Regions from separate parts of the Bacillus sp. 05T21 genome, predicted to be linked through region 1. Evidence: predicted binding sites of a transcription regulator. Region 1 holds the regulator's gene; the other holds the start of a gene.
What was found. The regulator LexA, encoded in region 1, represses DNA repair genes until DNA is damaged. The targets are predictions, from matches to a motif close to CGAACATATGTTCG.
Positions count from the first base shown of each region.

Region 1 (7,896 bases):
ACCCAGCTGCAAACCCATATTTAGTAATGGCTACATTATTAGCAGCAGGTCTTGACGGAATTAAAAACAAATTAACTCCGCCAGCTGCAGTAGATCGTAACATCTACGTAATGACAAAAGAAGAGCGCGAAGAAGCAGGTATCGTTGACTTACCAGCAACATTAGCGCAAGCGTTAGTTACTTTACAATCTAATGAAATCGTATGTGGCGCATTAGGTGATCATTTACTTGAGCACTTCATCGAAGCGAAAGAGATTGAGTGGGATATTTTCCGCACGCAAGTTCACCAATGGGAACGCGATCAATATATGTCTCTATACTAAGAGAGAAAAAAGCCTTGATACTACGGTATCAGGGCTTTTTTTATTTGTGGGCAAATATAAAGGCTTGTGAAATGAATTGGATGGGTGCCCGCAAAAAGTCATGTGGATTATTTAAAATGCGTGCTAGCTATGAATGGAAATGTGGAAGTTGAAATATGGTGTGGATGTATTTAATTCGAAAATTAAGTATTGAAAAATATAGTACCTTGCAATAAACAATACTAAGTGTTATATTGTGGATATAATAGGTACCGTGTATTGAATAGTACTAAAATGAGAAAGGGAGATTGTCCTTGAACGTTCAGTTTAAAAAAGGTGTGTTAGAACTGTGTGTATTGGCACTTGTAAAACGTAAGGATTGTTATGGATATGAACTTGTTCAGCAAATTTCTAATAAATTTTTAATATCGGAAGGTTCTGTATATCCGTTATTACGTCGTTTAACGAAAGAGGGATATTTTCAAACGTATTTAAAAGAATCCACGGAAGGACCGCCCCGTAAATATTATCAACTAACAGAGCAAGGAGAGATGCAACTTACTTTATTAGTAACAGAGTGGCGTGATTTTGCTAAAGGTGTTCAAGAAATTATTGAAGGGGTGGAATGGGATGAGTAAAGAACGGTTTCTTAAAGAATTATCAAGTCATCTTAGAAAGTTACCAGAAGAAGAGCGACAAGATATTTTATTTGATTATGAAGAGCACTTTCAGTTTGGGATGGAAGAGGGGAAAACTGAATCAGAAATAATAAAGGGACTTGGCTTTCCGAAAGTAATTGCGAAAGACTTGCTTGCTTTGTATCGCTTTGATGAGATGAAAAAGGATCCATCGACTTCGAATATAACAAGAGCTGTCATGGCAGCGGTTGGACTTAGTTTGTTTAATTTTATTATTGTGTTAGGCCCGTTAGTTGCAATTATAGCTTTTATATTTTCCTTTTGGGTCGGTGGGATTGCTAGTGTAGTGACACTATTTTTCGTTATTGTAAAAGTATTTATGGGCACTTTTATATGGTTGGATCTTTTCGTTAGTATAACGTTTGTCGGAGTAGGTTTGTTGTTATGTATTGTAGCTTATTATAGTACGAAGTGGTTTAAAAGATTATGTGTACGCTATGTAGTCTGGAACTTCAAAATGATAAAAGGGGAGTAGATGATGAAAAAGATATTATTAGTAGCTATCGCTTGTATCATTATTGGAGTAATAGGGATTTCACAAACATATGAAAAAGCAGTACAAACTGCAGAAAAAGGAGATAAAGAGGACGTAATTAAAAACGAAACGCTAAAAAATGTAGAAGTTAAGTTAGATGCGGGAGATATTGTTGTCCAAAAATCTCCTGATTCCTCTTTTTATGTAAAGCAAAAAGGAGACGTAAGTAAACAGGAGATTCGTATTGCTGAAGATGGTGATACATTAAAAATCATAGGGGAAATAGAAAAAGGTGTTTCATTTGATTTTTCATTTTACAATTTCGGATTTCAAACGCCTACATTGACTATATTAGTACCTGAACGTTCTTATCAAGAGATAAAAGTAAATTCATCCGCTGGACAAATAGAAATAAGTAATGTGAAAAGTGACCGCGTAAGTGTTGAAACACTCGCCGGAGAAGTGGATTTGAAATATGTAACAGCAAAGAGTGTGGAGGGGTCTACAAAAGCTGGTGAGGTGAATTTTAAAAAAGTAACAGGGAAAGTAACAGCAAAAACGGCTAGTGGGGATATAGATATTATTGATCATGATTCTAAATATGATTTAGAGGTAAGTTCAACTGCTGGAGATGTAGATATTACTTTATTGGAAAAACCACAAGATGCAGTTATAACTGGGCAAACTGCTGCTGGAGACGTGACAATTTTTAATGAAGACAATAAAAATATAACGATTGGTAATGGTAGTAAAAAGATTAGCGGTAAAACCGCTGCTGGAGATGTTACTATTGAAACGCGTTAATAATTAATGAAACGCATTCTTTTGAATGAACGGAAATCTATCAAAATATAAAAAGAAGATAATTACCTATATAAATAAGGGAATTATCTTCTTTTTATTATTTTTAATGTAAATCACGATATACGCCAATTACTTTTCCAATAACTGACACTTGTTTTAAAATAATAGGTTCTAGTGAAGAGTTTTCCGGTTGTAGACGGAAATGATCTTTTTCTTTATAGAAACGTTTAACAGTTGCTTCGTTATCTTCTGTTAAAGCAACTACAATTTCACCGTTGTATGCAGACTGTTGTTGGCGAACAACAACTAAATCACCATCAAAGATACCGGCTTCAATCATGCTATCTCCAGAAATGCGTAACATAAACACTTGATCTGCTCCAGCAACGATACTAGCTGGAAGTGGGAAGTGATCTTCTACACTTTCGACTGCTGTAATCGGTAAACCGGCAGTAACTTTTCCGATGATTGGAACTTGAATAACAGATTGTGTTTCCGTTCGGTTGTCACCTAAAATTTCAATTGCGCGTGGTTTTGTTGGATCGCGTCGAATATATCCCTTTTCCTCTAGTCGTGATAAATGTCCGTGCACTGTAGAACTAGAAGCAAGGCCGACTGCTTGACCGATTTCACGTACGGAAGGCGGATATCCTTTTTCTTGTACTTTTAGCTTAATAAAGTCGAGAATGTCTTGCTGGCGTTTCGTTAACTTTTCCATGTTTTCTAACACCTCGTTTTCTTTCATTTTTCTTATTATTAAGTATAACATGCGAAAAAACATTCTACAAACATAAGTTCGAACGAAAGGCAAATTTATGATACACTATAAGGAAAATATAGTGAGAAAGAAGGGTTCAAAATGAATGCAATTATTTATGCACGTGTGAGCACAACAAAAGAAGAACAGGAAACATCATTATTGCGTCAAAAAGATGAATTATTGCATTTAGCTGAGCGCTATCAAATGGATGTTACAAAGGTAATTGAGGAGCAGGCTAGCGGTTATACAATTGAACGTGATGGCATATTAGAAGTGCTAGATACAATTCGAGATGAACAAGTTGATGTACTACTTATACAAGATGAAACGCGTCTTGGTAGAGGAAATGCAAAGATTGCATTAATGCATTGTTTACATAAAGAGGGGATAAAAGTTTATACGCACACGCATAGTGGTGAATTACAGCTTTCAGATTCTGATTCGATGGTGCTAAATATAATTGGGATCGTTGAAGAGTATCAAAGAAAGATCCACAATTTAAAAATTAAACGTGGCATGCAAAGAGCAGTGGAGAAAGGATTTCGTCCAGAAAATAATTTGAAAAATCGTCATTTAAGCGTAGGACGTGAGAAAAAAGAAGTGCCAATTGAGGAAATTGTACGTTTGCGCCGGAATGAATTAACTTTTGAAGAAATTGCAGCAACACTTCGTGGTTTTGGTCATGATGTTTCAAAAGCAACTGTACATCGAAGGTATGTAGAATATACAAAGCAATTGCTTGATAAAGAGGAATAACTATTGTATGATAATAATCAGTTTTGAGTAGAAGGGGGATTCGAGATGCCAAGTCAAGAACTCATTGAACGCATTAACTTCTTAGCGAAAAAAGCAAAAGCTGAAGGCTTAACTGAAGAAGAACAACGTGAGCGCCAATCGCTTCGTGAACAATATTTAAAAGGATTTCGTCAAAATATGTTAAACGAATTAAAAGGAATTAAAGTCGTTAACGAAGAAGGAACGGACGTTACACCGGCGGAATTAAAAGCTTTAAAAAAGCAGGATAATGCAAAATTAAATTAAAAGATGGGCATAGCCCATCTTTTTTTTATTTGTTAAAATTGTTATTTAATAACTTTCCAGTTTTCATTTTTCGTTGCTTCTATCCTTTTATGCTTCAATATATAGTTAGCGATAAGTTCAGACATATCTGTTGGTATGTCTTTTACTACTGGTTTATTTTGAAACATAAAGAAGTTCCCGCCACCGCTTGCACGATAATTATTCATAACAACGTCATATTCTTCATTCATATTAAGAGGAGCGCCTTTATACTGCAAAGACTCTACTCTCTCTCCAATTGGTTTTGAAATGTTTAATACATACGAAATCCCTTCCCACATATCGTAATTAAAGTGTTGTGGTTTTGGCTCTATATAGGCAGGGTTTACGATGATGGTTCCATCTGCTTTTAATGTGAAATAAGAAGCAGAGAGTTCGAGAGCATCTTTTATATCCGCTCCGGTTATTCTAATTACTTTTAATGTATTTGGATAAATATAATTAGAAACGATGTCACGCATTGTTACATGTTTCGGGAAACCAGGAGATGTATTATGAAACAAACTTGTACAAGAAATTGAAACATTAGCTATATCCATCTGTATTTTATTTATGAATTCAATAAAAGGATGGTCTTGCAAACGTGTTTGCATAGCATCGGAAATTTGCATATCCCCATAAATTATTCCAATAGGTTTATCAAGCCAATTTTGTGTTTTCTCTTCATAATTGGCAACCAAGGAAAGAACATCTTGGTCTGCCGCAATTCCTTGTACGGGCAATAACTCTGAATAACTCTCTTTTTTCACCCATTTTTGTTCTGCTTTTTCGAATGTTACTGTTACTTTTCCAACTGAGTGTCCATTGCATCCGGTCTGTAAAATTGTTACACCATTAATCACGGTGTGAGCGATTTCTCGGTGTTGGTGGCCTGTTAGTAAAATATCTATGCCTTCAATTTCATGGCACATTGCATATCCTTGGTTTTCACCTGTTAAAACTTCAGTCGGTACTCCGGTTTGTAAATCACGTTCAAATCCCCCGTGATAGGCTACGACTAGTAAATCTGGTTTTTCATGTTTACGGATGTAAGAAACCCATTTTTTTGTTGTTTCAAATGCATCTTCAAATTGTAAATCTTTAATATGATGTGCTTGTTCCCAATGGGGGATGTAATGCGTTGTCACCCCTAAAATAGCAATTTTTATATTTGATTCAATATGTTTTATTATATATGGTTTCCCGAAATAAGGTTCTTTTCTGTTTTTATCTAAAATGTTTGCTGATAGATAAGGGGAATTTGCAGTAGCCACAGCATTATTTAATATATCCATTCCATAATTAAATTCATGATTTCCGATAATTGCAATGTCATACTCTAAGTAGTTGGCTAATAAGGACATTGGGTTTTCCATATCTTTTTCGTATGTAGCGTAATGATAAGTAAATGGTGTTCCTTGAATGAAGTCCCCGTTATCAATCAGAAGAACGTTTGCATTTTGAGAACGTTCTTTTTTTATGAGAGTAGAAATTTTAGCTAAACCAATTTCTGCTTTGGAGTTATCTTGGTAGTGAATTGGATACACAGTACCATGTACATCGCTTGTTAATAAAATATTTAAAGTTACAATTTGATTTTGATTCAACACCATTCACCTTTTCTATAGTTATCTTTCAATTAATCATATCAAATATATGAAAAGAATTTTAATGTGAATGTATAGAATGTGTAAAGATTCTGTAAATAAGCAATTATTTGTAAAAATATGTGATATATTTCTTCATGTTTATGGAAGGTTATTTTATAACAACGAAAAATGGAGGCATTAACATGTTGAAAAAAGTTTTTGCAATGAGCACAACAGTTGTACTAGCAGCGGGATTATTAAGTGGATGTGGAACGAAGGAATCAAGTGCAAGTAAAAATGAAGATACGAAAAAAGGTTATGTACCGAAGACGCTAAATGTTCAATTTGTTCCTTCTCAAAATGCAGATACGTTAGAGGCGAAGGCAAAACCATTGGAAAAGCTATTAAGTGATAAATTAAACATTCCGGTAAAAGTTAGTATTTCAACGAATTACAATACAATTGTAGAAGCGATGGCATCTAAGCAAGTAGATGTAGGCTTTTTACCTCCAACAGCGTATGTGTTAGCGCATGAGAAAAAGGCTGCAAACGTAATTTTACAGGCGCAACGTTTTGGGGTAGATGATGAAACTGGAGCTCCCACAAAGGATTTAGTAGATGTTTATAAATCAGAGTTTGTTGTTAAGAAAGATTCTAATATTAATAGTGTAAAAGATTTAAAAGGTAAAAAAATTGGCTATCAAGATGTAACATCATCAGCGGGTTATGTATGGCCTGCGGCTGTATTGTTAAAAGAGGGAATCGATCCGCTAAAGGATGTGAAACCTGTTACATTAAAAGGTCATGATCAGTCACTTATTGCTCTTTTAAATGGTGATGTAGATGCAGCTGTTGTATTCCAAGATGCTCGTAATATTGTAAAAAAAGATTATCCGAATATATTCGATCAAACGAAAATAGTAAAATTTACGGAGAAAATTCCAAACGATACGATTTCTGTACGTTCTGATTTAGATGCAGAGTGGAGCAAGAAATTACAGGATGCTTTCATTGAAATAGGAAAGAATGAGGAAGGGCACAAAATCATTAAAGAAGTATACTCACATGAAGGATACGTTAAATCTGATGATAGTAAATTTGATATCGTTCGTGAATATGGAAAGAAAGTGAAAACGCAATAATACATATGGAAATGGCGACTAACTGGAAAGTGTGTGATTTCAGTTAGTTTGCCGTTTTTCAGTTATTGATAATACATAGAAGGTAGGTAAGATGTGTGATAGAGTTTCGAAATGTTTCCAAAGTGTATCCGAATGGTACAAAAGGATTGAATAATATAAACTTGAAAATTCAAAAAGGTGAGTTTGTTGTAATGGTCGGGCTATCCGGTGCTGGAAAATCAACACTTCTTAGATCGGTAAATCGCCTTCATGAAATCACAGAAGGAGAAATCATTATTGAAGGGGAGTCTATTACTGCTGCAAAAGGAAAAGGATTACGACGCATGCGCCGAGATATTGGTATGATTTTTCAAAGCTTTAACCTTGTGAAGCGATCAACGGTACTGAAGAATGTATTAGCTGGGCGGGTTGGATATCATTCTACATTGCGTACAACGTTAGGTCTGTTTCCGAAAGAGGATGTGGAGCTTGCATTCCAGGCGCTGAATAGAGTGAATATCTCAGAAAAAGCATATGCACGAGCTGATGAATTATCAGGGGGACAACAGCAACGTGTATCAATTGCTAGAGCATTGGCACAAGAAGCGAAAATCATATTGGCAGATGAGCCTGTTGCTTCGTTAGATCCTCTGACAACAAAGCAAGTAATGGATGATTTGAAGAAAATTAATGAAGATTTTGGAATTACGACAATTGTAAACTTACATTCTATTGATTTAGCGAGGCAATATGCTACTCGTATTATTGGATTACATGCTGGTGAAATTGTTTTTGATGGATTAGTAGAAGAGGCAACGGATGAAAAATTCGCTGAAATTTATGGGGACGTAGCTCAGAAAAGCGCATTATTAGAGGTGGCAGCTAAATGAATGAAGTGACGATATATTCGAAATCGATACCGAAGCCGCCGAGTAAATTGAAACATATGTTAACGGTTATTTTAGTTATTTTACTGTTGTGGGGTAGTAGTGTACAGGTCGACGCATCATTTTCAAAACTAGTAGTTGGTTTTCCGAATATGATGGATTTATTGAAGGAAATGGTGCCACCAGATTGGAGTTATTTTC
Region 1 is NZ_JBFTMD010000006.1:237,577-245,472, reverse strand. Features, by position in the region: gene glnA (type I glutamate--ammonia ligase) at 1-323, shown strand, start outside; gene AC1DKZ_RS14915 (PadR family transcriptional regulator) at 617-940, shown strand; gene AC1DKZ_RS14910 (DUF1700 domain-containing protein) at 933-1,475, shown strand; gene AC1DKZ_RS14905 (DUF4097 family beta strand repeat-containing protein) at 1,476-2,279, shown strand; gene lexA (transcriptional repressor LexA) at 2,383-2,997, opposite strand; gene AC1DKZ_RS14895 (YneB family resolvase-like protein) at 3,139-3,795, shown strand; gene AC1DKZ_RS14890 (DUF896 domain-containing protein) at 3,841-4,080, shown strand; gene AC1DKZ_RS14885 (bifunctional metallophosphatase/5'-nucleotidase) at 4,122-5,705, opposite strand; gene AC1DKZ_RS14880 (phosphate/phosphite/phosphonate ABC transporter substrate-binding protein) at 5,891-6,829, shown strand; gene phnC (phosphonate ABC transporter ATP-binding protein) at 6,925-7,698, shown strand; gene phnE (phosphonate ABC transporter, permease protein PhnE) at 7,695-7,896, shown strand, end outside.

Region 2 (7,896 bases), on a different contig from region 1:
TAAATACGAACGAGTGTTTGATTTATTCTCAACACCCTGGTATTATATGGTTAGATATTCCATACATAAAGCGAGGTATACACCACGAAGCCATTAACAAGTAGACAAGCTCAAATATTAACTTTCATCCAAGAAAAAGTCATAGAAAACAGATATCCACCCACTGTTAGGGAAATCTGTAAAGCGACTGGACTTGCTTCCTGTTCCACAGCACACGGGCATTTAATGCACTTAGAAGAAAAAGGATATATTCACCGCGATCCATCCAAACCACGTACAATAAAAGTTTTAGTAGGAAACAACATTTGAACAAGTAGAAAAGAGGAAACAACATGGAAAATTGGGGAATTCCAAGAATAAAAAGGGGTCCATGTTTGTTTTGAGACTAAGGAGAAATCCTTGGTCTTTTTTAATACAAGACTTAGCTCAAGAAAATGATGATGTTTATTCAGAGAGATTTTTAAAGAATTAAAAACAGGAAACATTAACGATTTCCTGCTTCAGCTTTAAATATTTGTGATACGAACTCAGCGACACCCTACATCGACTTGAGGACTAAAGATAGCTGCTTCAGCTTGAATGTTAGTTACATTTTCAGAGGTGGTCACTCTATTCATTAAATTAGGATTTGGTCCTAAATAATGAGAAGGATCACTTGGATCTGGAGAATCAGGATCGTCATCATCATGATTAGGATCAGTTGCCTCGGGATTAAAAAAGAAAAAATGGCCCAATTCGTGACCTAACATCCGTCTATAAGAACCATTAAAGAGAGCTTTATTGGCTAATACAATTGAATGACCTAGACTTGGCTTACCATCATTGTCTAGAGTCCCTTTTGCTTCGAAACGAGAGTCGGCGTAAGCTACAGGGAAATTTATATTGCCTAAATAATATACAGTAAGGAGTCCATCTTTTGAGTTTTGTACTAAGGAATTTGGAAAAGGAACTGGAATAGTATTATTAGGAAAAGATATTGCAATTGGTTGTATATCAACAACTGGGTAAGCTAATGGCCAAATTTTATTACTTACTTCGTTAAAATCTTCAGCAACCCTGTCCTGAATCGTGCGTTTATCTCCAAAGTCTACGTCTTGCGTATAAAACACTTGAACTTTGACACAACGCATGGCACCTCCTGTTATATCTTCTGGTAATTTAGTTTCAGTCATTTTTTAATACCTCCTGATATAATTTATGTGAGAAAAGCCAAATAATAAATGTACACCTTTTATAATGTACAACTTTAGTCATAATATTACCTTCTTCAACTATCCTGCCCCGTTAGTTTAAGTAGGAAACTTCACAATCTCAATAGAGTAAAGCCTATTGGTACATAATCAAATCACCTATAAATTAGACTTCATAATGTCTCATAAGATTTGTATCAAAATGCTTATCGTTGTAAATGCGCATTTTCCTGACTCTACCCCTTTCCAAGAAGGAAATAAAAAATCCCCCTTGAAAATAGCACTACTTTTATACCGTAAACAGTTGTTTTTTATCTTTTAAAACACTTACCTTTCATCTAAAGCATTTTTATAGTTAGTCTGGTGAATTAGTAGAAGCTACTTGTGATAGAGTTGTATTTTGAATGTTTATAGATTCTAATATGCTAGTTGCCTCTATTTGCATATCACCATCTAGACCAGGAAGTTTACCTAACCCAATGCATTTTTTTAGTATGGAGATTATTTCTTCTCTTGGCTGTTCATGTTGTAATAGGAATTTAGCATGCTCCAGTAGGAATTTTTGTTTAATTGTAATGTACAAGTTATCATTCGAATCACCATTAGGATTTTTATTTATTAAAGTTATTCCTTTTTTAAAATATTGTACCCCTTTTTTTAAAGCTGTATCGAAATCGCAATCTATATTTCTAAAATACCATAATCCCCATGTAGCCATTATATTCGCCTGAGAATCTGTATCTAAGGTATTTATATCTTGTAAACTTTCTAATATAAATTGTGCGTATTCAAAATCTTGTTTTTCTACATATATTTTTGCACTCATGTATAAGCCTGTAGAAATCAATTTATCACTATTATCTGATGCGAAAGATTTTAAATGTTTAATAAAAACATTTGCTGATTCACGTAAAAATGCACATAATTCTTCATCATGAGTAGATGTAAACGAAAAAGCATGCATGACCCCCACGCGTGTCTCCCAACGTTTAATACTATCTAATGAGGGTGATACATTGTATGCTCTCATTGAGATATCCATAGATGATTTTAGACTTTCTAAATCAATTTTCTTAGAATCTGTAGTTTTTTTTGTATATCCGTTTATAAAGTAAGCGGATGCTAATCTATCTTTAATTTCGTAAGTATTAGGAAGTATACTATCTAACTGATTCAAACGCTCAATTGCGGCTGGATACTCATCTTTTTGACGCAAGGCATTAATTACTTGGTATTCAAATTCCAAATCATCCTTATCCGGAGTTTGATCTGCCAATTTTATTACCTCATCAAAAAGTCCAGCCATAGTATAATGTTGAGTCATAAGTTCTCTATTATTTTCAATACTACTAATGGCTTTTTGAATTACGTTTTTTGTTAAGCTATGAATAGCGTGATTATCATCAGCATTTCCATATCTAACCGATTTATGATTAACTGATGGGATCCTGTATCTAGCTAGTGTATCAAGTGTTTCAGACAAATGTGTAAACGGTTTTCCAATAAAAGTTGGTGGGAAACACCCTAATTGTTGAGAAACAAGTACAAAAAAATCATCAGAATTATATCCTTCTACAAAGAATGCATATTTGTCATCAGAGAGAAGATCTGATTTTAACATTGTAGAAGGAGGATTATTTTCATAGCCAATCCAGAAGAGACGATGCTCAAAAATTTTCTTTTTTGCTAACAACCTAAAAATGGGATCGTTATTACCACTATATCCAATAACAATCCATAAACTCTTCTGATCAAGTTGATCAAAAATAGGCTGTAAGACTTTAGATTGTGCCTCTACTTCTTCTCCTGTATTACATAAAATAAACCCTGTATGCTGTCCGTGTAAATGGATTACAGATTTATCAAATAGTAAATCTGTTCTAAATTCGGAAGAAGTAGTCATATCATAGATAGCTGGAAACTCATTGACTAAGGAACAAGCACGTTGAACCAAATTATCAAAATTAAGTGTTAAAATACGATTTATATATCCATGTTTCAATAGTTGCGCAATAGCTATATGTGTCCAGTTAATTTTTGCATCTTTTACAATTCGGGAGATTAAATTTCTACGTTCGGAAGGTGTAAGTTTAGACATACAATTAGGATAGTTTTTTTCTTCTGCACGTTTGAATTCCCCAGGGAATTCTTTTTTTATAGCATCAACCATACCTTGTGCTGCAGGAATATTTGCTGTTACAGAACATCCAGCTCCAATTAATAAGTTTACATTTATATTATCTTCTTTAGCCTTTTTCAAAGCCGAAACAACATCTTCTAATTCACGATATATATTAGTATTTTCCTCCGTTAAATTGTCATCCGTCAAAGTGTTCACTCCTTTAATTCTATATACAAATAATAGCAAATGTTTGATAGTAAGTCTTTCATATTTAATAATTAGGTGAATTTCTTTATAGGTTCTTTTCATAAAAAAACCTCCACTTTATCCTCTTTTTATTTTTTTTACAAAAACCTCTTCATAAAAGAACATAAATTCGTATATAATAAGAACAAGCGTTCCGTTATTTAAGGGAGAATAACGGTGTATGACTATTCAATATTGCCAAATCGAATTGTTTTATGTGTAGATCTTCGTAGCTTTTATGCTTCAGTCAGCTGTATCAAAATGGGCTTAGATCCACTTCACACGAAATTAGCTGTAGTTGGTGATGTGAACAGGAGTGGTTCAATTGTTTCGGCTGCAACTCCACCATTAAAAGCGTTAGGTGTAAAGAAGATGGCAAGGCTATACGAGATTCCTCGTAGAAAAGACATTCTTGTGGTAAATCCAATTATGAGCACCTATATAAAATGCTCCAATTTCATCACAAAATTAGCTCTACAATACGTGCCTGTTGAAGACTTCCACCAATATTCCATCGATGAGTTCTTCATGGATATTACGGATAGTATTCATTTGTTTGCTAACGATCCGTATGAGTTCGCATTGAAATTCAAACGTGAAATATATGCGAAGACACGAATCGAATGCACGATAGGAATTGGTCCTAATCCTTTAATGAGCAAAGTAGCTTTAGATGTGGAGGCAAAGAAAACAGAAGATTGCATAGCATACTGGAAGTACGAAGATGTACCCATAAAATTATGGCCAATACGACCACTCAGTAAATTTTGGGGAATTTCGGGTAAAACAGAAGCGAAGTTAAACCGAAAAGGAATTCATTCAATCGGAGACTTGGCGCAATACCCCCTCAAATATTTAAAACAAAATTTCGGTGTAATTGGAGAAGAATTACACTTACATAGCAACGGCATTGATTTTAGCCGCATATCAGAAAAATACGTTCCAGCAACTACTTCTATTGGTAAAAGCCAAATACTTATGCGCGATTACACCATAGAAGAATTCCCAATTATTCTCCTGGAACATATTGAGGAAGTTTGTTATCGGATGCGAAAGCAAAACAAACTAGCTCAAACAATTCATTTTTCCATTGGTTACAGTAAAAATTACGCTGGTGGTATCAGGAAAACTCACACTATGAACCGACCAACAAATTTAACAATGGATATATATAATGTTTGTACATATTTTTTACATGAGTTTTATACTGGAGAACCCATTAGATCCATCAATGTTTCTTTAACTAACTTAATTAATGAAGGCGAAGAACAAATCTCACTATTCGATAATGTAATACAACGAGAAAAGGAAATGAAATTAACTAAAGTAATGGATGAAATACGCACCAAATTTGGTAAGAACAGCATATTAAGAGGAATTTCGTATACAAATAGTGCGACAGCAAGATACAGAAATACATTGTTAGGAGGACATAAGGCATGAACAACGCTAATATGCCCAAAGGAAGAGGAATGGTCAAATGGACTCCATTCGCTGCGATGCCGGAGCAATTCGCTGGTATTAGTGAAATCGTTAAAGATAAGATGAAAGTGGAACGACCAACATTAACACGGGAAGAACAAGAAATTATTGAGAACATGTTATTGTGCTCATTGTTATCTGAAGAGGAAATACTAATTACATATTATGAAGATGGACATCTGCTTACTAGCTACATGACTGTAACTGATATAGATCCACTAAATAAATCTATAATCTGTAGGGATGCATTTTACAATAAACTAACATTGAAATTTATTAATATTATTAATACTAAATAAAAAACAACCTTACAATTTTCTCCTTTAATTGGTATGATTTACTTAATTTAAGGGGGACGATACTGTGAAATTTGTTAGATCTATTTTTAACGCGTTTCGTTTACTTAGCAAAATCATAAATCCAATATAAAAGGTATCACTATAAAGAAAGGGTGTTTATTTTATTGGATTACATACTAAATAATTGGACTTGGACTGGCGTTATTAGTGTGATTAGCTTGATTTTTTCTTGCCTTGCTTTATATTTTAATTGGCAGAATACTAACATTAACAAAGAAAAATTTAAACATGAGCAAGATGATAAAAAGAAAGCAAAGATAGTTTGGCAAGAAATAAAAGGAGATAGTAATTTAAATGGTGCTAAATTAATAAAAATAAGTAATAAAGGAGAATCTGATGCAAAAAACCTTAAAATCACTATCAATGATAATGAATTAGAAAAAATACAAAAGAATGATATAAAACCAGGGGATTCATATCCGACTATTTATTTATATGATGGAATAAAATTAACGAATTTGGATGATAATTTTATTCCAAATGAAATTAGTGCGGGTTTATCAGTTACATTTGAAGTTAGATCTAACCTTATCAGTAGTCAATTCGTTTCGGTAAAATTTATTTGGAATGATGAATTTGAAGAAGGAAGAGAAAAATCATTTAAGTATGTACCTGGAAATACTAAATTAGCGAATTAAAAAAAGCCGTCATTTGACGGCTCTTATTTTTCACTTCACATACACACACGCTTCATTTGCTGTTACATAGTATGTTTTGCCATTGTAAATGGTAAATTAAAATTAAATAAACCGAAGAAGGAATAATTTTATTTATGCTAGAAAAATAGTAAAGGGGAAAAAAGATGAAAATTTGGCAATTAAAAAGTTCAACTAATGATTATCAAACTTTCCAATTATCAAACTATGAAGAGGACAAGAAGTATTTTAAAAACGCTTTTAATTCCACGATAAGTTTATCAGATTCGTGGGCCGCTAAATTTATCGAAATAATAGATGAAGGGGATCAAAGTGATTGTCCTATTTTTTGGGGGAAATCGGGTGTACAAATAATTAGTGAGAAAGCTAAGCAAATATTAGAACCTTTGGTAGGAAATAATGTTGAGTTTCTCCCCCTAATCCATAAAACAGCAAACGAAAAATACTATGTTATTCACGTATTACGTGTATTAGATGCACTTAATGTTGATAATACAATATTCGAAAAATTAAGTTCAGGTTTAATAATAGGGTGTGAAAAATTTTCATTTATCCCTAGTGTGGTTCAAAATGAAATGGTTTTTAAAGTGTATATAAATAAAAAAATTCACCCAAATTATCTTTTGGTATCTGATGAGTTTAGAAATATGGTCTTAGAAAGTGACTTAAAAGGCTTTGAATTTGTAGAGGTATGGGATTCGGAATCAAATATGTAGTTAAAATGACTTTCAAAAGCTGACAGACATTATAAAAAAGCAGAACCTTAACTCCCATCAGGTTCTGCTTTTTTTGCTACCTGCTATCTCACATACACATAGGCTTCATTTGCTGTTACATAGTATGTTTTACCTTTGTTGTTGTGTACTTTTGAAACCACCTATTACTTAATAATTACATGTTCCTCACGAATCCAACGATTACCACCAATATCAATATGCCCATCTTGTCTATTAAACAATTGATACGGCTCGCTTCCATCCACAAAACCAGTGTCATTGCCGTTCGGTCCATCGTAAGTTCGGATTTGATACCCTGGCCAATATTTAGTGTATGCATAGAACCATTGAACATCAAAATGTTTTAGGTAAGCCCACTGTTTTTCATTTCCGAGGCAGATCATATTCTTTTCTCCACCACCCCAGTATCCTTTATGGATTAAGTAAGGGATTTTTTGTGTGATACGTCCAGCAAAAATAGGATCAGCAGGATTTTCATATAGATTCACACCATAACCATCATCGTATTTCGATGTTGCATGTCCAATTCCCTCTTTTTGAATAGGCTGAATTGGATCAATTGGGTTAATTGGATTTAGTTCATTACCACCAATAAACCAAGATAATGGCTTGTCTCCATTTAGAACATTTAAGTCAACTTTTCCTACACCATCAAGCCAACCGCCTGTTTCTCCGTCTGCATATTGCCATAGATCACACGCATAGGCAGGTTTATTACTTCCATAACGAGGAACCCATAAAAAGTCTGCTTTCACCTTATTTAAACCATATTGATTGTACATATGATGTGATACATAAAATCCGACTTTCCAACCTGCCGCTTTACATGTATCAATAAAAGCTTGAGAAGCAGCTGCTAGATTGTCGGGGCCACAACTTTTTAATGTATCATCCTCACAATCCAGCACTAAGAATTTAGCATTTGAATTTGTTCTTTTCATAAAATCTTTCGCTTCTACAATTGCATCATTAACAGAAACATAGCATCCATACGCATAGGCAGCATGTGGAATGCCACGTTTCTCTAATTGCGCTACATGTTGTTTATATAATCCATCTACTGTATCTGATCCATATTGAACACGGCAAATCGCTAAACTAACT
Region 2 is NZ_JBFTMD010000022.1:32,400-40,295, forward strand. Features, by position in the region: partial or broken gene AC1DKZ_RS25620 (LexA family protein) at 94-291, shown strand; gene AC1DKZ_RS25625 (hypothetical protein) at 528-1,172, opposite strand; gene AC1DKZ_RS25630 (hypothetical protein) at 1,546-3,621, opposite strand; gene AC1DKZ_RS25635 (Y-family DNA polymerase) at 3,736-5,001, shown strand; gene AC1DKZ_RS25640 (YolD-like family protein) at 4,998-5,339, shown strand; gene AC1DKZ_RS25645 (hypothetical protein) at 5,504-6,037, shown strand; gene AC1DKZ_RS25650 (imm11 family protein) at 6,202-6,771, shown strand; partial or broken gene AC1DKZ_RS25655 (N-acetylmuramoyl-L-alanine amidase) at 6,855-6,923, opposite strand; gene AC1DKZ_RS25660 (GH25 family lysozyme) at 6,936-7,896, opposite strand, start outside.
Region 2: the regulator LexA is predicted to act here: its motif matches at 3,678-3,691, upstream of AC1DKZ_RS25635 (Y-family DNA polymerase).